Regions from separate parts of the Kitasatospora sp. NPDC004615 genome, predicted to be linked through region 3. Evidence: riboswitches for the same ligand, from Rfam matches in the RefSeq annotation. Region 3 holds a riboswitch; each other region holds the start of a gene.
The links. A riboswitch is a leader RNA that binds a small molecule or an ion and turns the genes downstream of it on or off. The one in region 3 is predicted to bind cyclic di-AMP.
Positions count from the first base shown of each region.

Region 1 (5,864 bases), on a different contig from region 3:
GAACTCGGCGGCGTTCTCGGCGTCCCGGGAGGCCGAGGTGGCGACCATCCGGATCCGCTCCGGGCCGACCCCGTGCGCGGCGATGATCTCCGCGTACTCGCGGCAGGCCGCGAAGGTGCGGTCCAGCGCCTCGGGGTGCAGCCGACCGGTCTTGTCGACGCCCTGGCCGAGCCGGACGATCAGCATCCGCCGGTCCAGATCGACGATCTCCCCGGTCTCCGGGTCCAGGTCGGCGATCAGCAGGCGGATCGAGTTGGTGCCGCAGTCGATCGCGGCGACCCGGATGGTGCTCACGACTCGTCGTCCTCCTCGGCCTTGCGCGCCGCGCGCTCGGCCCGCTCGGCGGTCAGCGCCTCCTTGGCGGCGATCACCGCGGCGTGGTCCTGGGCCTTGGCCTTGTTGCGGGCGACCCGCTCACCGGCGGCCTCGACCTCGGCGGGGCTGACGCACGGGCCCTTGGCCCACCAGTCCTCCAGCATGCCGATCGCCTCGTCGCCGAGCGGGTTGACGCCCTCGCCGGCCGCCAGCGAGTGGCCGACCAGCACGTGCAGGCACTTGACCCGGTCGGGCATGCCGCCGGCGCTGGGGAAGCCCTCCAGCACCTCGATGGCGTCCCGGCGGGCGATGTAGTCCTCGTGCGCGGCCTGGTAGGCGGCGGCGAGCTCGGGGTCCTCGGCGAGCCGGGCGGTCTGCTCCTTCATCACGCCGTCCGCCTCCAGGGTGCCGATCAGCGAGGCGGCCTTGGGGCAGGTCAAGTAGTAGAGCGTCGGGAACGGCGTGCCGTCGGGCAGCCGGGGCGCGGTCTCCACCACGTCCGGGTTGCCGCACGGGCAGCGGTGGGCGACGGAACGCAGCCCGCGCGGCACCCGGCCGAGCTGGGCGGCGATGGCGGCGACGTCGTTGTCGGAGACGGGAGGGTTCTGGTTGCTCATCAGGAGTCTGTTCGTCAGGAGGGGGCGGGTGGGGTGGCGTCAGTGAGCTGCGGGTGGAGCGGCGATCGCGGTGTCGGCGGCGTCCACCGAGTCCCAGAAGCCGGAGTACCAGGGACGGGCGGCCTTGGTCCGGCCGGCGCCGTCCGAGGCGGACTGCTTCTCGCCCTGCGCGGGCGGCGGCGCGACCGACACGAACGGGGTCTCGCCCGGCAGCGCGTAGTGCAGCCGCTCCCGGGCCTGGGCCTTGACGAACTCCGGGTCCTGCCAGCGGGCCTTGGCCCGACGCAGTTCGTCGACCTGCTGGCGGGCGTGATCGGCCTTGGCCCGCTGATCGGCGATCTCGCCGCGCTGCGCGATGTACTGCCGGGCCGGGTACGCGAGTATCGCCACCAGCGAGCACAGGACGAGGACCAGCACGGTGGCCCGGCTGGTGAAGCGCGGGCGCGCCGCCAGTCCGGGAATTCTCCACTTGGCCATCTGGTCGCCCCTCCTGCGCATGCCGGTGCCCCGGCCCCACCCTACGCGGTGGAGGCCGGGGCACCGGTCACAACAGGCTCGGCGATCAGCCCTTGCTGTGCTTACTTGTCCGCGGAGCGGCTGTGCTTACTTGTCCGCAGAGCGGCTGTGCTTACTTGTCCGCAGAGCGGAACCGGGGGAACGCGCCGCGGCCGGCGTACTCCGCGGCGTCGTCGAGGATCTCCTCGATGCGCAGCAGCTGGTTGTACTTGGCGACGCGCTCGGAGCGGGCCGGGGCGCCGGTCTTGATCTGGCCGCAGTTGGTGGCGACGGCGAGGTCGGCGATGGTGACGTCCTCGGTCTCGCCGGAGCGGTGCGACATCATGCAGCGGTAGCCGTTGCGCTGGGCCAGCTCGACGGCGTCCAGGGTCTCGGTGAGCGAGCCGATCTGGTTGACCTTCACCAGCAGCGCGTTGGCGGTGCCGGTCTCGATGCCCTTGCGCAGGCGCTCCGGGTTGGTGACGAACAGGTCGTCGCCGACCAGCTGGACCTTGTCGCCCAGCTTGTCGGTGATGGCCTTCCAGCCGTCCCAGTCGGACTCGTCCAGCGGGTCCTCGATGGAGACCAGCGGGTAGGCGGCGACCAGCTCGGCGTAGTACTCGACCAGCTCGGCGGCCGACAGGGCCTTGCCCTCGAACTGGTAGGCGCCGTCCTTGTAGAACTCGGACGCGGCGACGTCCAGGGCGAGCGCGATGTCCTTGCCCGGGGTGTAGCCGGCCTTCTTGATGGCCTCGGTGATGAGGTCCAGGGCCTCGCGGTTGGAGTCCAGGTTCGGGGCGAAGCCGCCCTCGTCGCCCAGGCCGGTGGACAGCCCGCGCTCCTTCAGCACGCCCTTGAGGGTGTGGTAGACCTCGACGCCCCAGCGGACGGCCTCGGAGAAGGACTCCGCGCCGATCGGGGCGATCATGAACTCCTGGATGTCGACGTTGGAGTCCGCGTGCGAGCCGCCGTTGAGGATGTTCATCATCGGGACCGGCAGCACGTGCGCGTTCGGGCCGCCCAGGTAGCGGAACAGCGGCAGGTCGCTGGCCTCGGAGGCGGCGTGCGCGACGGCGAGCGAGACACCGAGGATGGCGTTGGCGCCCAGCGAGGACTTGTCCGGGGTGGCGTCCAGGTCGAGCATGGCCTGGTCGATCAGACGCTGCTCGGTGGCGTCGTAGCCGACCAGCTCCGGGCCGATCTGCTCGATGACGGCGAGGACGGCCTTCTCGACGCCCTTGCCGAAGTAGCGGTTCTTGTCGCCGTCGCGGAGCTCCAGCGCCTCGAAGGCGCCGGTGGAGGCACCCGACGGGACAGCCGCACGACCGGTGCTGCCATCGTCGAGACCGACCTCGACCTCGACCGTGGGGTTGCCGCGGGAGTCGAGGATCTCACGGGCTACGACGACATCAATGGACGGCACGAGGCATCTCCTAGCGGAAGCGGATGTGTGGTCGTTACGCCCAGAGCCTAGCCGCAGACATGCCCACGGCCACGCCCGGCCGGGCCCCGTCTCACCGTGTGACCCGGCTACTCACGGGTAGTTCACCTGTTTGCCCGTCGGCGGCGGGCTCCGGGCGGCGCGAACTGCTGGGCGCACGCCCGGAGCGGACGAATCGTCAGACCGACGAAGGGTCTATACCACTGCCGGGCCGGAGCCGGCCGGACCGCGCCGTCACAGCGCCAGCACCTGGCCGGGCATGATCACATCGGGGTCGGCGCCGATCAGTTCGCGGTTCGCCCGGAACAGCTGCTCCCAGCCGCCGGACACGTTCCGCGCGGCGGCGATCCCGGACAGCGTGTCGCCCTCCTGCACGGTGTAGTTCCCGGTGCCGGACTGCGTCGGCCCGTCGGCCGGGGCGCTCTGCTTCGAACTCTTCGACTGCTGCTGCGACTTCGTCTGCTTCTGCTCGGGCGCCGCCGCGCGCTGCTGCGAGCGGGAGGCGGTGTCCTCGGAGCTGTCGCCGCCGCGGGACAGACCGGCCTTGATCGAGCAGGACGGCCAGGCGCCGGGCCCCTGGGAGGCGAGCACCCGCTCGGCCACCGCGATCTGCTCGGAGCGGGTGGCCTGGTCGGCGCGGGCGGCGTAGTCGCCGCCGCCGTAGGCGCGCCAGGTGGAGGAGGAGAACTGCAGGCCGCCGTAGTACCCGTTTCCGGTGTTGATGCCCCAGTCCCCGCCGCTCTCGCACTGGGCCACGCGGTCCCAGGTGTCGGCGGGTGCGGCTGCCGCTCCGGTGGCGGAGAGCAGGGGCAGGGCCAGGCCCACGGAGGCGACGCCTGCGGCGGCGACGACCTTCTCGGCCTTGGTGCTACGGCGGTGACGTCCAGTACCGGCGAACAGCATGGGACTTCCTCTCCGCACGCCTACGAGGTGAGCTGTCGGGTTCGGACCGGGAGGCTGGCCCGGCCGCCGGGAGGTCCGGACGCGGTTGCGTCCGTTCCCCGGCGGCTTCACCCCAAGCCGTTGGGAGTACGGCGTTCACACCTGGTTCCCCCGCTCCTGTCCGAATCCTGGTCGGTGTCCCGAAGGTGCGGCGGACAGGACTCGGCGTGCCGCGTTCGGGGCCCGCAGCTGCGGGCAAATCGGAGAGTAAGCAGAGCTGACGAGCAATCACAAGCTCATATCACCGGTATCACGTCGAAATTACGGACCTTCACTTCTCGTGCACAAACCGTCCATGTATGTCCGCATTCGCCCGAAGTGGGGGCGCACCCGCGCCCCCACCGGGCCCACGGACGGTGACGTGCGGGGGCGGGGCGAGGGCAGGGCGGCGGCGGTCGAAACCGGGTCAGCGGGGCGTGAAGGAGACCGGGAGTTCGCGCAGCCCGCGCATGATCAGCCCACCCCGCCAACGGAGTTCGGCCGGATCGGCGGCCAACTGGAGGTCCGGCAGCCGTGTCAGCAGTGTGCCGATCGCGCGCTGCCCTTCGAGCCGGGCCAGCGGCGCACCGATGCAGTAGTGGATGCCGTGTCCGAAACCGAGGTGCGGATTGTCCGTCCGGGCCAGGTCCAGGGTGTTCTCGTCGGAGAACCGGTCCGGGTCGCGGTCCGCCGCGGCCAGCACCACCAGCACCGGGTCGCCCGCCGGGATGTCCACCCCGCCGATGCTCAGCGGCCGGGTGGCGAACCGCCAGGTCGCCAGCTCCACCGGCCCGTCGTAGCGCAGGAGTTCCTCGATGCCGGTCTCCAGCAGGCCCGACTCCCCGCGCGCCAGCGACTCCTGGAGCAGGGTGCGCTGATCCGGGTTGCGCAGCAACGCGTAAACGCCGTTGCCGATCAGGTTGATGGTGGTCTCGAAGCCGGCGAACAGCAGGATGAAGGCCATCGCCGCGGCCTCGTTCTCGCTCAGGTGCTCGCCGTGGTCGCTGGCCCGGATCAGGCCGGAGATCAGGTCGTCGCCGAGGTCGGCGCGCTTGCGGTGGATCAGGTCGGCCAGGTAGCCCTGGATGTGCTTGACCGCGCGGCCCACTCCCCCGCGCTTGCCGCCCGTGTGGCCCGGCTTTGTGTGTCGCAGCATCATGCCGGCCCAGTCGCGCAGGTCGTCCTGGTCCTCGGGCGGGACGCCGAGCAGGTCGCAGATCGCGTAGATCGGCAGCGGGAAGGCGAATTCGTGGATCAGGTCGACCTCGCCGCGCTCCGCGAAGGAGTCGATCAGGCGGTCGGTGAGCTGCTGCACCCGCGGTTCGAACTCGGCGACCCGGCGCGGCGTGAACGCCTTCGACACCAGGCGGCGCAGCCGGGTGTGGTCCGGCGGGTCGATGTTCAGCAGGTGGGTCATCAGGTCGGCCTGCCGCTCGCCCGGGATGCCCACCCGGCCGGTGCGGTGCGCCTGTTCGCTGTGGTGCGCCGGGTTCTTGGAGAGCCGCGAGTCGGCCAGCGCCTGCCGGGCGTCCGCGTACCGGGTGACCAGCCAGGCCTCCACCCCGCTCGGCAGCGTGGTGCGGTGCACCGGGGCGTTCTCCCGCAGCCAGGCGTACGCCGGATACGGATCGGCCGCGAACTCCCAGGTGAAGAGTTGCGGGTGGGCGGTGTGGGGCTGATCTGGCATGTCTTGACCGTATCTGGAACCGCCGTCGCGTGAGTCTGGTCACCTGGCGGGTAATTGCTGTTGCGGAGAGTCGGGGCGAGCCTACGATCCTCCGCAAGAACCACAGTGGGCGGCGTGCGGACCGCCCGCGGTTCGCTCTGAAAGGGGAGCAGGCCATGCGAGTAGCCGGTGCAGTGGTGGTCATCGCGGTGCTCGACGGAGGCGAGGGGGCCGACCTGGCCCGCCGGTTCTCCGCCGCCGGCGCCGCCGGCCTGCTCATCGCCGATCTTCGCCCCGGTGTCGCCGAGGACCTGGCCGCCGAACTCGACCGTCCCGGCTGCCCGGTGGTCGGGGTGTCCGGTGACGTCCACCACCCGGCGGACATCGCCGCGCTGGTCGACACCGCCGC
Region 1 is NZ_JBIALQ010000002.1:535,179-541,042, forward strand. Features, by position in the region: gene ACFYS8_RS09270 (exopolyphosphatase) at 1-294, opposite strand, end outside; partial or broken gene ACFYS8_RS09275 (DUF501 domain-containing protein) at 426-975, opposite strand; gene ACFYS8_RS09280 (septum formation initiator family protein) at 972-1,409, opposite strand; gene eno (phosphopyruvate hydratase) at 1,561-2,850, opposite strand; gene ACFYS8_RS09290 (transglycosylase family protein) at 3,103-3,771, opposite strand; cyclic di-AMP (ydaO/yuaA leader) riboswitch at 3,775-3,955, opposite strand; gene ACFYS8_RS09295 (cytochrome P450) at 4,217-5,476, opposite strand; gene ACFYS8_RS09300 (SDR family NAD(P)-dependent oxidoreductase) at 5,632-5,864, shown strand, end outside.
Region 1: linked by a shared signal. The riboswitch ahead of ACFYS8_RS09290 (transglycosylase family protein) and the one ahead of ACFYS8_RS21355 (peptidoglycan DD-metalloendopeptidase family protein) in region 3 are both predicted to bind cyclic di-AMP.

Region 2 (5,864 bases), on a different contig from region 3:
ACCGCCCCCGCCAGCGAGACCGCGCTCGGGCCGATCGCCAAGACCCTGTCCGCCGCCGACCTGGCGGTGCTCAACCTGGAGACCGCGATCACCGGCCGCGGCAAGCCCGAGCCCAAGACCTACACGTTCCGCACCAGCCCCAAGGCGCTCACCGCGCTCAAGGACGCCGGGATAGACGTGCTCTCCCAGGCCAACAACCACGCCGTCGACTTCGGCGCCGACGGCCTCGCCGACACCCTCGCCGCCAAAGCCAACTCCCCGATTCCGCTGATCGGCATCGGCAAGGACACGGCCGAAGCCTTCGCGCCCCACATCGCCGACGTGCGCGGAACAAAGGTCGCCGTCCTGGCGGCGAGCCAGGTCGACGAAATCACCAACCAGAAGTGGCGGGCCGGCGAGCACAAGGCCGGCATCGCCTCCGCGTTCGACGAGAAGGCCCTGCTGCGCGCCGTCACCGAGGCCAAGGCGCAGGCGCCCGTGGTGCTGGTCTACCTGCACTGGGGCGAGGAAGGCGTGGCCTGCCCGACCGCCGCGCAGACCGCACTCGCCAAGAAGCTCGCCACCGCCGGCGCCACCGCCGTGGTCGGCACCCACGCCCACACCATGCTCGGCGCGGGCATGCTCGGAAACACCTACGTGGCGTACGGCTTCGGCAACTTCCTCTGGTACGGCACCTCGAACTACACCGCCTCCGACGAGACCGGCGTCACCACACTCACCATCAGCACCGACGGGCGCGTCACCGGAGAAGCGTTCACCCCCGCCCACATCGACGGCCGGGGCGTGCCCGTCCCGCAGACCGGCAGCGCGGCGAAGGCCGCCCAGCAGCGCCGCGACGGCCTGCGCGGCTGCACCGGACTGGCCGCCGTCCCGAAGTGACGGCGGCTCGACCGGGCGGCCGTCAGCCCAGGTTCAGTACCTGGCCCGGGTGGATCAGGTCCGGGTTCTCGCCCACCACCTGCTGGTTGCTCTGGTAGAGACCGCTCCAGCCGCCGTTCAGCTCGTGGCTGCGGGCGATCTTCGCCAGCGTGTCGCCCGGGCCGACGGTGTACGGCTGCGGGGACGGGGTCGCAGCGGACGGGGATTCGGCGGGCGCGGGTGCGCTGCCGGGCGTGGAGGCGCTCGGGGGCGGCGTGGTGGTGGCCGGGTCGGGGGTGGTGGGCTGCTGGGTGCCGCCGTTGCCGTGGCCGTCCTGACCCTGACCCTGACCCTGACCCTGGCCCTGGTCGTTGCCGTGGCCTGTGCCGTTGCCGTTCTCGGCGCCGTTCCCGTTTCCGTTGCCGTTCTGGTTGTCGGACGGTGTGGTCGGGTTCGGGCTCGGGTTGGTGCTCGGGTCGGTCGACGGCGCAGTCGGCGTAGTCGGAGCGGTCGGGGTGGCCGGGCTCTCCGGGGTGGGTGCCGGGGACGGCGTGGCCGCAGGCGGCTGGGGGTGCGTCAGCTGTATGTAGCGCTCGTACAGGCTCTGGTGGCTGGTCCAGAACCAACCGCCGTTCTTCTCGTACCAGTACACGTGGTACACGGGGTCGTAGCCGGGCAGGCCGGAGAACACCGGAGTGGCGTTCTGCGGGGCGACGGTGCCGTCCGAGGCGGTGTTGACGGCGGCGATGCCGCGGGCGCCGCGCAGCGCACCCGATTCGTCCGCCGAGTCGTTGTTGTCCACCACGCCGGCGGCGCTGACCGTGCGCAGGCCCGCCGTGTCGGCGCAGGACACCCACGGCTGCGGGCCTTCGGTGGCCAGGATCCGTTCGGCGACCGCGATCTGCTGGCTGCGGGTGGCTCCGCTGGGCAGCTCGGCGTACCGGGTACCGCCGTAGTCGATCCAGCGCTGGGCGGTGATCTGGAGGCCGCCGTAAAGGCCGTTGCCCGAGTCGGAACTCCAGTTGCCGCCGCTCTCGCAGTCGGCGACCCGGTCCCAGACCGTGCTGGGCGCGGCCTGCGCACCCGTCACGGCGAGCAGCGGCAGGGCGAGGCCGACGCCGGCGACGCCGGCTGCGGCGATCGCCCGCTCGGCGGCTTTCTCCGCCTGGCTCTGCCGACGGTGGCGCCCGGAACCCGTGAAGAGCATGCCAGATCCTCTCCGCACGCCTGCGAGGTGAGCTGTCGGGTTCGGACCGGAGGGAGGCCCGGCCGCCGTGTGCCGGCGGGAGCCGGTGCGGCGGCTTCACCCCTAGCCGTGGGGGCGGCGACGTACCTGGTTCCCCCGTCCCTGTCCAAGGGTTGTGGTGGTCGACCCGGCAACGCGGCGGACAGGGTTCGGCGTTGCCGCGTGCGGGGCCCGACGGTGCGGGCCGGACCGAGCCTAATCACTCGAACGGAGCAATCACAAGCTCATCGCGACCGTATTACGGCCGAGTTGCGCCGCCCGGGCGGTCGGGCGGTCGGGTGATCCGGCGGTCCGATGGTCGGGTGCGAAAGTCTGGCCGATCGGTGGGATTGGGGGAGCGTGGGGAGGGAAGGCGGACGGTCCCGCTTGGGCGCTTGGAAGCCGAGTGGTCATCAAATACCGTGACATTAAAGCGAGTTGAGCGAGATCTGGGCATTGCAGGCGTTGCGGATAAATCGCGCGACAGCTGCTTCGGGAGCTTCCTACCATCGCGGTGATCGCTGTTCCCCGACCCGCTGTGGAGGTGCCCGTGGCTGTGCTGATTCCCGAAGTACTCCGGGTGGAGCGCCAGTTCGCCCGTCTGTTCGTCGGCCAGTCGCTGTCCGTCCTGGGCGACAGGGTGTCGTTCGTCGCGCTGCCGTTCGCCGTGCTGTCGATCGGCGGGTCGGCCGCCGATGTCGGCCTGGTGGCTTCGGCGGGCCTGCTGCCGACGCTGGTGTTCATGCTGATCGGCGGCGTGTGGGCGGACCGGATGCCAAGACAGCGGATCATGCTGGCCTCCGATCTGGTGCGGTGCGTGGTCCAGGCGGCCGTCGCGGTGTTGCTGCTCACCGGGACGGCCCGGGTCGGGGTGCTGGCACTGCTGATGGTGGTGTTCGGGGTGGCGGACGCGTTCTTCCTGCCCGCCTCCACCGGGCTGATCCCGCTGCTGGTGTCCGGTGAACGGCTGAGCGAGGCCAATGCCTTGCGCGGGCTCGTCCACTCGGTGGGGTTGGTGATCGGCCCGGTGCTGGCCGGCGCGCTGGTGGCCCTTGCCGGGCCCGGCGGTGCCCTGATGGTGGATGCCGCGAGCTTCGCGGCCAGCGCCGCCGTGCTGGTGAGACTCGGTGCGGTGGGCGGGCGGGCCAGTGCGGAGCAGGCCGAGCGACTCGGGTTCCTGGCCGAACTCCGGGTCGGCTGGCGGCAAGTGCGAGAACGGGCCTGGGTGTGGTCGGGCATGCTCGCGATCGCGGTGTACCACGTGGTGGTGCTGCCCTCGGTGTTCGTGCTCGGCCCGGTCCTGGCGGATCGCGAGTGGGGCGGGGCCGGCGCCTGGGCCGTGGTGGTCACCGCCTTCGGCCTCGGCTCGATCGTCGGCGACGTCTGCGCCTACCGCCTGAAACCGGCCCGGCCGATGGCGGTGGCGGCCGTCGGGATGGCGATTGCCTCCTGCCAGGCGCTGATCATCGGATCCGGCGCTCCGGTCGCGGTGATCGCCCTGCTGGAGGCCTGCACCGGAGTCGGCGTCTCGCTGTGCTTCGTGCTGTGGGAGACCTCACTCCAGGTGCACATACCCGAGCAGGTGCTGTCCCGGGTCAGCTCCTACGACCACCTGATCTCGGTGGCGCTGATGCCACTCGGCCTGGTGCTCGCAGGCCCGCTCGCGGACGGGATCGGCGTGCACCGAACGCTGTTCGGCATGACCGCGCTGGGAGTGCCCGCCGCCCTCCTCCTGCTCGCGCTGCCGGCCGTCCGGAAGCTGCCCGCACGACCACAGGTGGACGCACCTATCCAGTAATCCATGAAAGAGTGGAATATGCTCGTCGTGCACGCCGCTCGGTCACCGCCGGCGGAGCACCGCACCACGCACCACGTTCGACGCAATACGCACCACCCGGGAGCCGCCCATGTCCGTCGAGGCCCAGCGCCCGCTGCCACACCGGGCAGCCGCGCCGACCACTGCTCCGCCCGCCACCCCGGCCGGCGGGCCGGGTGGCCGCCCGATCCGGCTCGGGCTGCGCGCCAACCTCGCGCAGTTCGGCCTGCTGGTGGCGGTCAACGCCCTGGTCGGCGGCATGCTCGGGCAGGAGCGGACGGTTCTGCCGCTGCTCGCCGACAAGGTCTTCCACCTGTCCGCCTACACGGGTGCGCTGACGTACATCCTGGCGTTCGGCGCGACCAAGGCGGTCACCAACTTCTTCGCCGGCACCCTCTCCGACCGGTACGGGCGCAGGCCGGTGCTGATCGCGGGCTGGCTGGTGGCCCTGCCGATACCGGCGATGCTGGCCTGGGGCCCGACCTGGGGCTGGATCGTCGCGGCGAACGTGCTGCTGGGCGTCAACCAGGGCCTCACCTGGTCCACCACGGTGATCATGAAGATCGACCTGGTCGGCCCGGCCCGGCGTGGCCTTGCGATGGGCCTGAACGAGGCGGCGGGCTACCTCGCGGTGGCCGTCACCGCGACCGGCACCGGCGCCATTGCCGCCCACTGGGGCCTGCGCCCACAGCCGTTCCTGCTCGGCGCGGCCTACGTCGCGCTCGGCCTGGGCCTGACGGTCGCCGCCGTCCGGGAGACGCGCGAGCACGCCCGGGCGGAGGCCGCCGCCCATGCGGTCACCACAAGCGCGGCGCTGGAGCGAGCGGCGGCCGGGGCCTCGCCGGAGGGTACGGTCGCTGCCACGCCGGAGGATGCGGCCACTGCCCGCGCGAACGCCGGTGGTGACGACCAGGCGGCGCTCAGCACCGCCCGAATAGCGCGCACCACCAGCCTCGGAGACCGGGCGCTGTCCAGCGCCAGCTGGGCCGGCATGGTCAACAACCTCAACGACGCCCTCGCCTGGGGCATCTTTCCGCTGCTGTACGCCGCGCACGGTCTGGAGATCGGCCGGATCGGCATCCTGGCCGCGCTCTACCCGGCGGTCTGGGGCGCGGGGCAGATGCTCACCGGCTGGTGGTCCGACCGGATCGGCCGCAAGCACCTGATCACCGCGGGCATGCTGCTGCAGGCCGCAGCCCTCGGCCTGGTCGCGGTCGGGACGACCTTCCCGGTGTGGGCCGCCGCCCAGGCACTGCTGGGTGCGGGCACCGCCCTGGTCTACCCGACGCTGCTGGCCGTCATCGGCGACGTCGCCCACCCCGCATGGCGGGCGCGCGCCGTCGGCGTCTACCGGCTGTGGCGTGATGGCGGCTTCGCGGTCGGAGCGCTGGTGGCGGGCATCCTCGCCGACGCCTACGGCGTGACCACCGCGATCTGGGCGGTTGCCGCGCTGACCGCAGTGGCCGGCGTCACCGTGGCGGTGCGGATGTACGAGACGCACCCGCGCAACTGATCAGCCCGCGCAACTGATCAGCCGCCGGCGGTTGTCGCCGGCGGTGGCGAGGGGCGGCAACTCCGGGGTCATGGCCCCGGGGTCGCAGTCAGAGGACGAGCGATGCGATGCCGTGCGGGTGTCGGGCAGCGCGGGGAACGGAGGAGGTCTAGGCGGAACAGGATGCTGCGGCGGGTGCGTCGCGGCAGGCCGGTGCGACGGTGCGGGGAAGGCCCTACGGGCAGGCCGTGGGGTGGAACTCGGCGCGCAGGGAGGCGAGTTCGGAGGTTCGAGCGCCGTGGGCGCGCAGGTGCTCCTCGAGCGTGCCGTGGTGGGAACGGACGGAGATCAGGGCGCGTCGCAGGTGGACGGCCGCGACCGGGCGGCCGGCATGGCCGGGGACGTCGGGGTCGTGGGCGGTGAGTCCCAGTGCCGCGTTGGAACGCAGGAAGTCGGAGAGGATCTCCGGCTCC
Region 2 is NZ_JBIALQ010000012.1:134,254-140,117, reverse strand. Features, by position in the region: gene ACFYS8_RS32500 (CapA family protein) at 1-879, shown strand, start outside; gene ACFYS8_RS32495 (transglycosylase family protein) at 902-2,065, opposite strand; cyclic di-AMP (ydaO/yuaA leader) riboswitch at 2,069-2,235, opposite strand; gene ACFYS8_RS32490 (MFS transporter) at 2,634-3,881, shown strand; gene ACFYS8_RS32485 (MFS transporter) at 3,991-5,412, shown strand; gene ACFYS8_RS32480 (tyrosine-protein phosphatase) at 5,627-5,864, opposite strand, start outside.
Region 2: linked by a shared signal. The riboswitch ahead of ACFYS8_RS32495 (transglycosylase family protein) and the one ahead of ACFYS8_RS21355 (peptidoglycan DD-metalloendopeptidase family protein) in region 3 are both predicted to bind cyclic di-AMP.

Region 3 (5,864 bases):
CGGGCACGAGCCGGTCGACTGCGGCCCGCACATCTACGACGCCGAGGACGACTACCCGCCGTTCTGCCTGCGGGCGGCCGAGCGCACCGCCGCCGACCCGGAGGCGCTGGGCGTGGTGATCGGCGGCTCCGGCAACGGCGAGGCGATCGCCGCCAACAAGGTCAAGGGCGTCCGCGCCGCGCTGGCCTGGAGCGAGCAGACCGCCGCCCTCGGCCGCGAGCACAACAACGCCAACGTGATCTCGGTCGGCGGCCGGATGCACACCGTGGACGAGGCCACCAAGTTCGTCGAGATCTTCCTCAACACCCCGTACAGCGGCGAGCCCCGGCACACCCGCCGGATCCAGATGCTCTCCGAGTACGAGACCACCGGTGAGCTGCCGCCCGTCCCGGCCCACCACCCGCAGGGCTGAGCCGGACCCAACGCACCGCGCCCGCCCGGGAGTTGTCCCGGGCGGGCGCGTTCGCTCTTTCCCGCACGGTCAGAAGCCGTGCGGCAGCCAGGGCTCCAGCCCCGAGCGGAACGCCGCCGACACCTGCTCCAGCGCACCCGTCCGCAGCTCCCGCACCAGCCCCGCCGCGGCCAGCGCCGTCAGCGAGGTGCCGCCCAGGTAGACCGAGCCCAACTCGCGGACGTCCAGCTCCAGATCGGCCGGCTCGTCCGTCGGCACGCAGGAGGCCGGCTTGCCCGGTACGGCCGTCAGCCGCCAACGGCCCGCGTTCCACGGGCAGAACGCGTCGGTGACCTCCAGCACCGCGTCCACCGGCTGCGCCCAGCCGCGCGCCTCAAGCGCCTTCGGCAGGTCCACCAGCCGCACGAACATGGCGTCCACCAGGCGGGGCATCAGGTGCCGGTAGTCCGACACCAGGTGCATCAGCGGGTCGTCCGCCGGCAGGTTGAACGCCTCCACCCGCTCGGTGAGGTCGAGGTCCAGCAGGAACTCCCACAGCCGGGCGTACACCCAGGGCTGCTCCGCCTGCACCGCGCGGACCCGGACCACGCCGGCCGCGCCACGATCGTTCCAGTCGTCCTTCACCGCGTACCGGGCGTAGCCGAGCAGCTCACCGGTCTCCGGATCCTCCGCCACCACCGACTGCAGCGGGGAGAAGCCGCTGCGGGACTCCGGCGCGTCCAGCACCGGCAGCTTGTCCCAGCCCGGCTGCCGCACCAGGGTGCCCGGGCGGCGAGTGGCCAGACGGTCGTACAGCTCCTCGCAGCGGGCCAGTTCGGCCCCCGGATCGGCCAGCCGCAGCACCAGCTCGCCGCGGCGCTCCGGCGTGTGCACCTTCACCCGGCCGCGGATCATCGATATGACCGCCTTGCGGGTGCCCTGCCCGTAGCCGAACCGCCCGTAGATCACCGGCTCGGACGCCGTCAGCACCGCCAGCGCCTCCCCGGCCGCATGTACGTCGGCCAGCTGACGGCGCATCATGGCGGTCAGCGCGCCCCGGCGCCGATGGGTGGGCAGCACGCCCACCATCGTCACGCCCGCCGCCGGGACCACCGCTCCGCCCGGCACGACCAGCCGGAAGCTGAACGCCGAGCAGCCGCCGACGATGCGCTCGCCCTCACAGATCGCCAGCGAACGCTCCACCTCGGTCAACTCGTGCCACAGCGCGCGTTCGGCGGGAGCCTCCCCGCCGCCGCCGAAGGCCACGTCAAGGGTGCCGTACCAGGTCTCCCACTCCTCGGCGCGCAACGGCCGGATGGTCAGATCGGGGTGTCGAATCGTCATGAGCCCCTGCCTACCACCCGATCCGGAACCGTGCGACCGATTTGTCACGCCCATGCCGTAGCCGGCCTCCCGGGCGGCCGAAACCCACCGGAGCGTGCCCCTCCCGTTGCACTCGGTGCCACCGGGCCGTCGACGCGCGCACCGGCGGTGGATACAGTCGGTCCCCATGGTCGGCAGAGCGCGCCCCAGAGCGACGGGCCGGGACGGCGGACCGTCCCGCGAGCCCGTGACGGCCCGGCTGCGCGCTGCGCTGTACCGGGCCAGGCGCAGGGTGCGCCGCACCGGAGTCGACTACTTCCGCGGCGACGGCGCCGACTGGTGGGCGTTCGCCGCCCTCGCCCTCGCCGTGCCCGTCCTGGTCCTGCTGAACATCCTGCTTCCCGACTGGGCCCCGCCCACCGCCCTGGTGCTGCCCGTGCTGGCCGGCGCGCTGCTGCTGCGCCCCGGCACCCTGGTGCTGCTGTACGCCGTCGCCGCCGCCGGACTGATCACCGAATCCCTGGTGCACACCGGCGAACGCGTCGCCAGCGCGCAGCCGGAGACCTACACCCACGGCGTCACCCCCGGCTCCGCGCTGGTGGTCGGCGCGGTCGGCGTCGCCGGACTGCTGGTCGCCCAGTTCCGCCGCCGGATCGGCGTGCCCTGGCGCGGCGGCTCCACCATGCTGTTCGACCTGCGCGAGCGGATCCGGATCCAGGGCCGGGTCCCGGAACTGCCCGACGGCTGGCACACCGACACCGCGCTGCGCCCGGCCGGCGGCCAGTCCTTCTCCGGCGACTTCATGGTCGCCGCCCGCACCGGCCCCGGCGGACGGATGCTGGAAGCCGTCCTCGCCGACGTCTCCGGCAAGGGCATGGACGCCGGCAGCCGCGCCCTGCTGCTCTCCGGCGCCTTCGGCGGCCTGCTCGGCTCGCTGCCCGCCCACGACTTCCTGCCCGCCGCCAACGGCTACCTGCTGCGGCAGGACTGGGCGGAGGGCTTCGCCACCGCCGTCCATCTGGTGGTCGACCTGGACACCGGCGAGTACGAACTGCTCTCCGCGGGGCACCTGCCCGGCATGCACCGTCTCGCGGGCGCCGGGTACTGGGAGGTCAAGGAGGCCGAGGGCCCGCTGCTCGGGGTCTACGACGAGGCCAAGTTCGAGGGGGTGCGCGGCACCCTCGGCCCCGGCGACGTCCTGATGCTGTGCACCGACGGCATGGTGGAGATCCCCGGCCGCGACCTCGCCGAGGGCATGGACCGGCTGATGGGCGAGGCCGACCGGCTGGTCGCCACCGCCCCGGGGTCGATCCGGCCCGGCTCCGCGGTCCGGCTGATCGACACCGTCGCCAAGCACGTCAACGACGACCGCGCGGTGCTGCTGGTCTGGCGCCGCTGAACTTCCGTCCGGTGCAGACGCGGTGAGCGCGGAGTGTCCACGGAGTGTCAAACCCGGACGTTGATCTTCGGCCAATTCCGGTTCGCGGCCCGAGCCGGGCGGCGATGCTGGATCTGCCTGCCGGTTTGCCGCGCAGGCCAGCACGGACCACCGCCCGCCGACGGGGTGTCAGAACCCGTCCGCTATCGTCGCGGTCGGCGAAAATCAGTCCTGCCAGGCGGGTTCGGGCACCGAGCGACCGGGCAAGTCCTTTACGCACTCAGCACGAGCGACCACACTGAGTCCGGATGGAGTGGTGGGGACACGGGGGGCAGGGGCCGGTTTCCGCCTGGGAGCCAACGCCGGCTTCCACCGAACCCCCGCCACGAATCGAGGAAGTGAGTCCTGGTGGCCTTCTCCGTCTCCGCGCTTGTCCTGTTCGGCATCATCGTCGCGATCTTCATTCGCAACAAGCAGCTGAAGACCGGGCACGCCATCGTCGCCGCCCTGTTCGGCTTCATGCTGAGCCAGTCGACCATGGCCGGCCCGATCCAGCAGTTCCTCACCTCGGTCTCCAAGGCCATCGCGTCGATCGCGGGCTGACGGCCTGTCGGCTCCCCGGCGGCACGCCACGACGGGCGGGAGACACCCCCGCGCCGTCCATTCGGCCTGCCCACGGTGACCAGGCTCACCCGCGACGTCACGCCAGGTCCGCGCCCGAACGCGCACGGTGGCCGAAGTCGCCCACCGTGCGGGGTTCGTACGCGCACTGTCATGATCGCGTACGCGCACCGCAGCGTGGTGTCGGCACAGCGTGACCTGGTGGATCGTCAGCCCCTTCCCGACCCAGGGAGCGGGGCCGATCGGCGTTTGCCAGCCTCACGGGCCGTGGGATTTGCTTCCTCCGCAGCCCGGCCAGTGACCGGGCGGGCCACCGGACGGAACGCCTAGTCCTGCCGTCGTCCGGTGCCGACCAGATACCACGCCACGGCAGGAGCGGGGGAACCACAGGTAAGTCGCCGGGCCCGGAAACCACCGGGAACGGCTCGGGGTGAAGCCGCAGTCCCTGCGGCCGGGCAACTCTCGCCCGAACCCGACAGCTCACCTCGCAGGCGTCGGAGAGGAACGCCTTCATGTCCGCTCAGGGCAAGCACCGCAAGCCGAGCCTGGCCACCATCGCCCGGATCGCCATCGCCACCGGTGTGGCCGGCGCCGCGATCGGCCTCCCGGTCACCGCCGCCTCCGCGCACACCGCCACCGAGCAGGCCGGCAGCCACCCGTCCACGGTCTCGGTGGACGCCACCCCCGTCGCCGACCAGGCCGCCGCCCCGCACAGCTACCGGGTCGCCTCCGGCGACACCCTGTCCAAGATCGCCGCCGCGCAGCACGTCGACGGTGGCTGGCAGAAGCTGTACCAGGACAACCGCTCCGTGGTCGGTGGCAACCCCGACCTGATCTTCCCGGGCCAGAAGCTGGCCATCAACGGCCAGGCCGCCGCCCCCGCGCAGGCCCCGGCCGCCAAGTCCACCTCCACGGACACCGCCACCGCGCCGAAGGTCGCCGTCAAGAAGGCCGACACCGCGAAGCCGGCCACCACCGGCACCGTCAAGGCCCAGCCCGTGGCCCCGGCCCCGCAGGCGGCGCCCCCGGTCGCCACCACGGCCACCACCGCTTCCCCGGCCGCCGTTCCGGCTGCCGCGAGCAACAGCTCCACCTACGTCGCCCCGGCGCCGGGCAAGGTCACCACCGGTTACAAGGTCGCCGGCTCCAACTGGTCCTCCGGCTACCACACCGGCATCGACTTCCCGGTCGCCACCGGCACCAGCCTCAAGGCCATCGCCAACGGCACCGTGGTCTCCGCCGGCAACGGCGGTGCCTACGGCAACCAGGTCGTCATCAAGCTGGCCGACGGCAAGTACGCCCAGTACGCCCACCTGTCCTCGATCTCCGTCTCGGCCGGCCAGTCCGTGACGGCGGGTCAGCAGATCGGTCTCTCCGGCGCCACCGGCAACGTGACCGGCCCGCACCTGCACTTCGAGATCCGCACCACCCCGGACTACGGCTCCGACATCGACCCCGTCGCCTACCTGGCGGCCCACGGCGTCAACGTCTGATCCACGCCTCACCCCTCGAAGGCCCCGCGCAGTCCGCTGCGCGGGGCCTTCGGGCTTTCCGGCGCCCTTGCGCGGGCGAAGGCCCCCCGGCCACGCGGCGCGGCCGACCAACGGCAACGGCCCCGACTGCGTTGGCAGTCGGGGCCGTTGGCCTTGTGGAGCGGGTGACGAGAATCGAACTCGCGTGACCAGTTTGGAAGACTGGGGCTCTACCATTGAGCTACACCCGCAAAGGCGTACCCGCACCGCGTCGCGGTGGCGAGGACTGGATCAGGGTACCTGGTCGAGCCGGTGGATTGCACACTCCTTCCGCGCTGTCGGCTCGCGAATATCGCCCCGGTCGGAGGCGGCCCGACGTGTACTCTTCTGCTCGGCACCACGGGGTGTGGCGCAGGTTGGTAGCGCGTCCGCTTTGGGAGCGGAAGGCCGTCGGTTCGAATCCGGTCACCCCGACCGTGCGGCAGGGTCTCGTCCGTGGGCGGGGCCCTGTTGTCGTTGTGGGGCGCGGCCGCCCCGGCCCCGCTCCGCCGTGCACCCGGTGCCGGGCGCAGTCACTTTCGTGGTACCGGTAGGATGGACCGCTGGCGGTAGTACGGACAGCATTGCAGCCCCAACCGCCTATCGCCCTGACCGCAAGCCCCCCTAGGAGACCCCACCG
Region 3 is NZ_JBIALQ010000006.1:43,600-49,463, forward strand. Features, by position in the region: gene ACFYS8_RS21335 (ribose-5-phosphate isomerase) at 1-412, shown strand, start outside; gene ACFYS8_RS21340 (GNAT family N-acetyltransferase) at 482-1,735, opposite strand; gene ACFYS8_RS21345 (PP2C family protein-serine/threonine phosphatase) at 1,902-3,113, shown strand; gene ACFYS8_RS21350 (hypothetical protein) at 3,501-3,695, shown strand; cyclic di-AMP (ydaO/yuaA leader) riboswitch at 4,066-4,220, shown strand; gene ACFYS8_RS21355 (peptidoglycan DD-metalloendopeptidase family protein) at 4,226-5,206, shown strand; tRNA gene ACFYS8_RS21360 (tRNA-Gly) at 5,363-5,436, opposite strand; tRNA gene ACFYS8_RS21365 (tRNA-Pro) at 5,586-5,659, shown strand; gene tig (trigger factor) at 5,864-5,864, shown strand, end outside.

Region 4 (5,864 bases), 440 kb from region 3:
GACGGCTACAACGTGACCAAGACCGGCTACCCGCAACTGCCGCTGGAGCAGCAGCGGTTGAGGCTGCTGGGCGGTCTGGCGATGCTGGCCCAGCGGACCCAGGCCGAGGTGACCTGCGTGTTCGACGGCCAGGACCTGGACGTGCCGGTGATCATGGCCCCGCCGCGTGGCGTCCGGGTCCGGTTCAGCCGGACCGGGGAGACCGCGGACGAGCTGATCCGCCGCCTGGTGCGGGCCGAGCCGCAGGGCCGGCCGGTGGTGGTGGTGTCCGCCGACAAGGAGGTCGCGGACGGGGTGCGCAAGGCCGGCGCCCGCCCGGTGGCCTCGGTTCTGCTGCTGAACCGCCTGTCGCGCAGTTGACGGGCGCTCAGCGGTGTTGGGGCGTCCGGAGTGTGTCGGTGTGGTGAAGAGGGGCGGAGAAGTGAATCCGGGAGCCCCCCGGGAGTGGACGCGGAGGCAGGGACTTCACTAGGGTCTGGCGTCAAACCTATATTCCGGACTATCGCTCTAACGGGTGAGTCCAGAGGAAGAAGGAGCACCGCCTTGGCCTCCCACCGCCGTCCCAAGCAGCCGAGTCGCGCCCGGGTGACCGTGCTCACCGCTGCCGCCGCGACCGCGGTCGCCCTGTCGGCCCAGGTGAGTGCGCACGCCGCGCCGGCTCAGCCGAACAAGGACGAAGTCAAGGCGCAGGTCGACAAGCTCATGGAGGAGCAGGAGCAGGCGGCCGAGAAGTACAACGGCGCCAAGGAGCAGGCCGACCAGCTCCGCAAGCAGGCCGACCAGCTGCAGGACCAGCTGGCCCGCAGCCAGGACCAGCTGAACGAGCTGTCCTCCGGGCTCGCGGCGGTGGCCGGCGACCAGTACCGGCACGCGGGCGTCGACCCGTCGATGCAGCTGATGCTCTCCGCCGACCCGGACAAGTACCTGGACAAGGCGTCCTCCTTCGACCAGGCGGCCAGCACCCAGGCCGAGACCCTGAAGTCACTGCAGGACCAGCAGCGCCGGCTGAACCAGCAGAAGCAGGAAGCGGCGGACGTCCTGAAGGAGCTGGACAACTCCACCCAGGCGCTCAACGACGCCAAGAACGAGGTCAGGACCAAGCTGGAGCAGGCGCAGAACCTGCTCAACCAGCTCTCCGCCGCCGACCGTGCCTCGATCGTGCGCGGCGACGGCGCCGCCTCGCGCAGTGCCGACCGGGTCGACCCGGCCACCCTGCCGAAGGCCGCCGGCTACGCCGGGGTCGCGGTGCAGCGGGCGCTCGACAAGCGCGGTGCGCCGTACGTGTGGGGTGCGACCGGCCCGAGCACCTTCGACTGCTCCGGCCTGATGGTGTGGGCGTACGCGCAGGCCGGCGTGTCGCTGCCGCGCACCTCGCAGGCGCAGGGCAGCTACGGCGCCAGCGTCGGCACCGACTGGCACAACGCCCAGCCCGGTGACCTGGTGGTCTACTACGGCGACCGGCACCACGTCGGCATGTACATCGGCAACGGCATGGTGGTGCACGCGCCGCACACCGGTGACGTGGTGAAGACCATGAAGGTCGACGCGATGCCGATCTCGACCATCCGTCGGGTCTGACAGTCCGGCAAACCGGACATACGCCCGCCAGGGCGACAATTGACACGCCGTGACACGCCCGGGCGGGTCGAGATCCTGCTGTGATCTCGAACACGTCCGGGCGTCGCGTTTCCCTGGCGAACGGCGGGAAATGCTACGCACTGCGCAACGGATCCCTTACGTTCGGTCAGTTTCGTAATCGAAATTGACTCAGATTCAGATTTTTTTCCGACAAGGATTTGAACGGATCACGGATCGGTTACTAGGGTCATAGTTCGACCACCGCAGAGTCGATCGCCCAAGGGGGGCGACGGCGGAGGTCGCCGCCGAGTCCGTGACGCAGCGGGTGGATCGTCAGAACGAGATCCGCCGACGGGGATACCCCTGTGGGGGTTGCTGTCGAACGGAGCCGGGGAACCACGTTCCCCCGGGGTGAATCGGCGCCAGGTCGGCCGCGAGAGCGGCCGGTGAGGCGCTGTAGGGCGTCTCTTCCGGCCCGAACCCGTCAGCTCACCCGGTAGGCGGTGTGAGGAAGAAGGAGTCCGCCTTCGTGGCGTCCCATCGCCGTCCCAAGCCCGTCGGCCGTGCCCGGGTCTCGATTCTCACTGCCGCTGCCGCCACCGCCGTCGCGCTGTCCGCCCAGACCGGCGCGCACGCCGACCCGGCGCCCACCAAGGACCAGGTCAAGGCGCAGGTCGACCAGCTCAACGAGCAGGCCGAGGTGAAGACCGAGGCGCTCAACGCCTCCGTCGAGAAGCAGCAGAACCTGCAGAAGCAGGTCACCCAACTGCAGGACCAGCTGGCCCGCCAGCAGGAGCAGGTCACCACCGTTCAGGACAGCCTGGCGACGATCGCCGCCGAGCAGTACCGCAACGGCGGCATGCCGCAGACCATGCAGCTGATGCTCTCCAGCAACCCGGACAGCTTCCTCGGGCAGGCCGGAACGCTGAACACGGTCGGCGCCACCCAGGCCGACCTGCTCAAGAGCTTCAAGGCCGAGCAGGCCAAGCTCGACGGGCAGCGCGAGGAGGCCGCGCAGAAGCTCGCCGAACTGGACACCACCACGAAGGCCCTCAAGGCCGACAAGGAAGACGTCCAGTCCAAGCTGGCCAAGGCGCAGGAGCTGCTCAACACGCTCACCCAGAAGGAGCGCGACGATCTCGCGGCGGCCGAGGCCAAGGCCGCCAGCGACTCCCGCACCCAGGCCGAGCGCGCCTCCCGCGACAACACCCGCACCGACCTCGGCGCCCCGCCGGCGCAGGCACCGGCCGGCTACGCGGGTGCCGCGATGAACGCCGCGCTGTCCAAGCTGGGCAGCTGGTACTCCTACGGCGCGGCCGGCCCGAGCACCTTCGACTGCTCCGGTCTGATGCAGTGGGCGTACGCCCAGGCGGGTGTCTCCATCCCGCGCACCTCGCAGGCCCAGGCGGGCGCCGGCACCAGCATCGGCACCAACATCGCCAACGCCCGTCCGGGTGACCTGATCATCTACTACGGCGACCAGCACCACGTCGGCATGTACGTCGGAAACGGGCAGATCGTGCACGCCCCGCACACCGGCGCGCAGGTCCGCTACGAGTCGGCGACCGTCATGCCGATCACCAAGATCGTCCGGATCTGACGGCCGCGCGGAGCCTTCGGCCCGGCACCCCGCACAGGGGGTGCCGGGCCGCTCTCGTTCCGGTGTCCGATTCGCGGTCGAATATTCGAAGTTGTCAGGGTTTGGACTGGATCCGTCCGACTCGCTAACCTCTGCCCCGGCCCCCCGTGCGGACGGCCGTCCGATCCGCGGGCGGCGGCGGAGGCCGGAGCGCAGGAACGGAGTCGTCGCACGTGCCAGTGCACCGTCGCCCCCCACTGCCCGGCGTCCAACGCCTCGCCCGAGCCCTGGCGCTCACCGCCGCCGCGACGGGCGTGATCCATCTCGGCGTCGCCCCGGCCGCCGCCACTCCGGCCGACCCGCCGGACCGCGCCGACGTCAAGGCGCAGGTCGACCAGCTGTACGACGAGGCCGAGCAGGCCTCCGAGAAGTACAACGCCGCCCAGGAACAGCAGAAACGGCTGCAGCGCGAGGCCGGCGTCCTGCTGACCCAGGTCGCCGCCGGGCAGGACGACCTCAACCGGCTGCGCGCCGACCTCGGGGCGGTGGTCGCCGCCCAGTACCGCGCCCAGGGCCTCGACCCCACGCTGCGGCTGATGCTCGACAACGACCCGGCGTCCTACCTGGCCGGCGCCCGCTCGCTCGGCCAGGCCACCGCCCGGCAGAACGAGACCCTGCGCGACCTGCGCGAACGACAACGCCGGCTGGACCAGCGCCGTCAGGAGACCGCGGCCAAACTCGACGAACTGGAACAGGCCCGGCACCGCCTGGCCGCCGCCAAGGACGAAGTCCGCACCCGCCTCGCCCGGGCCCGGCAGCTGCTCGGCGACCTCACCGCCGCCGAGCGCGACCGGCTCGCCTACGACGACGACGCCCGGGCCGCCCGCGGCGCCGACCGCTTCGACCTCGGCAACGAGCCCGCCGCGTCCGACCGCGCCGCCGCCGCGCTGAACGCGGCCGTCTCGAAGATCGGCTCCTCGTACGTGTACGGATCCACCGGGCCCAGCACGTTCGACTGCTCCGGTCTGATGTACTGGGCGTGGCGGCAGGCCGGAGTGACCCTGCCGCGGACCTCGCAGGGGCAGGCCTCGGCCGGCCGGCGGGTGAGCCTCGCCGAAGCCCGGCCCGGAGACCTGGTGATCTTCTTCAAGGACAGGCACCACGTCGGCATGTACGCCGGCGGCGGTGTCGTCGTGCACGCGCCGCACCCCGGCGCCCGGGTCCGCTACGAGAGCGTCAGCGCGATGCCGGTCAACTCGGTGGTGCGGGTCTGAGCCAGCACGAGCCCCTGGTCACCGACCTGCCGCAGGCGCCGGCGCCGCGGCAGGCCGGTGCTTCGCCGTCCCGGCGGGCCGCACTGCTGGTCGCCGCCGGGTGCGCGGCCCAGCTCTCGCTGCCCCGGGTGCTCCCCGCCGGGCCCGCCGGACCGGCCGCCGCCCCGCCCGGGCCGGGCGCGCCGTCCGGGGCCCGGGACGCCGTCGCGCAGGTGCTGTCGCGGCGGGCGGGCGCGATCCTGCGGCGCGACCCCGCCGGGCTGCCGACGGCGGCGGGCGCCGAGGAGGCCGACCGGGACCTGCTCACCCGCACCGCCGCGATCCGGTTCACCGAGTACACGCTGCGGCTGACCACCTTCACCGAACCCGCGCCCGGCGCCGAACGGTTGACCGTCGGCGCCGAACTCGGCTACCGGATCTCCGGCGTGGACGACTACCCGGCGCTGCTGGAACGGCAGATCGACCTGCAGCGCGAGCCGGCCGGCTGGCGGGTGCTCCGGGAGGTGCCCACCGGCGCGGTGGCGCCCTGGGACCTGGGCACCGTCCGGACCGCGACCGGGCGGCACAGCCTGGCGCTGGGCCTCGGCGAGGACGGCGAACTCGCCGACCTGGCCGCCCTCGCCGACCGTGCGGTGCCCACCGTCGAAGGCGTCTGGGGTCCCTGGAAGCCCGGCCGGCTGCTGCTCGAACTGCCGCTCACCGTCCAGCAGTTCGCCCGCCGGATGGACGTATCCGCGGACGCGTACCAGGGGATAGCCGCAGTCACCCTGGCGGTCGGCGGCGCGCCGACGCACACCCCCGCGGACCGGATCGTGGTCAACCCCGACGCGTACCGGCAGCTCAGCGAGCTCGGCCGCCGGGTGGTGGTGACCCACGAGGCCACCCACGTCGCCACCCGGGCCGACACCAAAGCGTGCACCCCGCTGTGGCTGTCCGAGGGCGTCGCCGACTACACCGGCTACCAGGGCACCGGGCGGACCACCCGGCAGATCGTCCCCGAACTCGCCAAGGACGTCCGGGCCGGGCGGATGCCCACCGGGCTGCCCACCGACGACGCGTTCACCGCCGGCTCGGCCGGCATCTCGCAGGCCTACGAACTGTCCTGGCTGGCCTGCGACTTGATCGCCCACCGGTACGGGCCGGACCGGCTGGTGGCGCTCTACCGGGCCGTCGGGCAGAACGGCGCCGGCGGCCTGGAACGCGCCTTCCGGGCGGAACTCGGCCTCGGCGTCGCCGAGTTCACCAAGGACTGGACGGCCGCGGTGGCCACCCTGCGGGACTGACCTCAGCCGGCCAGTGCCCGCTCCAGGCCGGCCGCGTCCAGGAACGCGGTGTGGGTGCCCGCCGTGGTGCAGGCGAACGCGCCGGCCGCCGCACCGGCCCGCATGCACTCCTCGACCGGGCGGCCCGCCAGCCGCCGCTGCAGGAAGCCG
Region 4 is NZ_JBIALQ010000006.1:487,925-493,788, forward strand. Features, by position in the region: gene ACFYS8_RS23345 (NYN domain-containing protein) at 1-360, shown strand, start outside; gene ACFYS8_RS23350 (NlpC/P60 family protein) at 544-1,578, shown strand; cyclic di-AMP (ydaO/yuaA leader) riboswitch at 1,915-2,097, shown strand; gene ACFYS8_RS23355 (NlpC/P60 family protein) at 2,108-3,178, shown strand; gene ACFYS8_RS23360 (NlpC/P60 family protein) at 3,391-4,431, shown strand; gene ACFYS8_RS23365 (hypothetical protein) at 4,560-5,714, shown strand; gene ACFYS8_RS23370 (carbohydrate kinase family protein) at 5,717-5,864, opposite strand, start outside.
Region 4: linked by a shared signal. The riboswitch ahead of ACFYS8_RS23355 (NlpC/P60 family protein) and the one ahead of ACFYS8_RS21355 (peptidoglycan DD-metalloendopeptidase family protein) in region 3 are both predicted to bind cyclic di-AMP.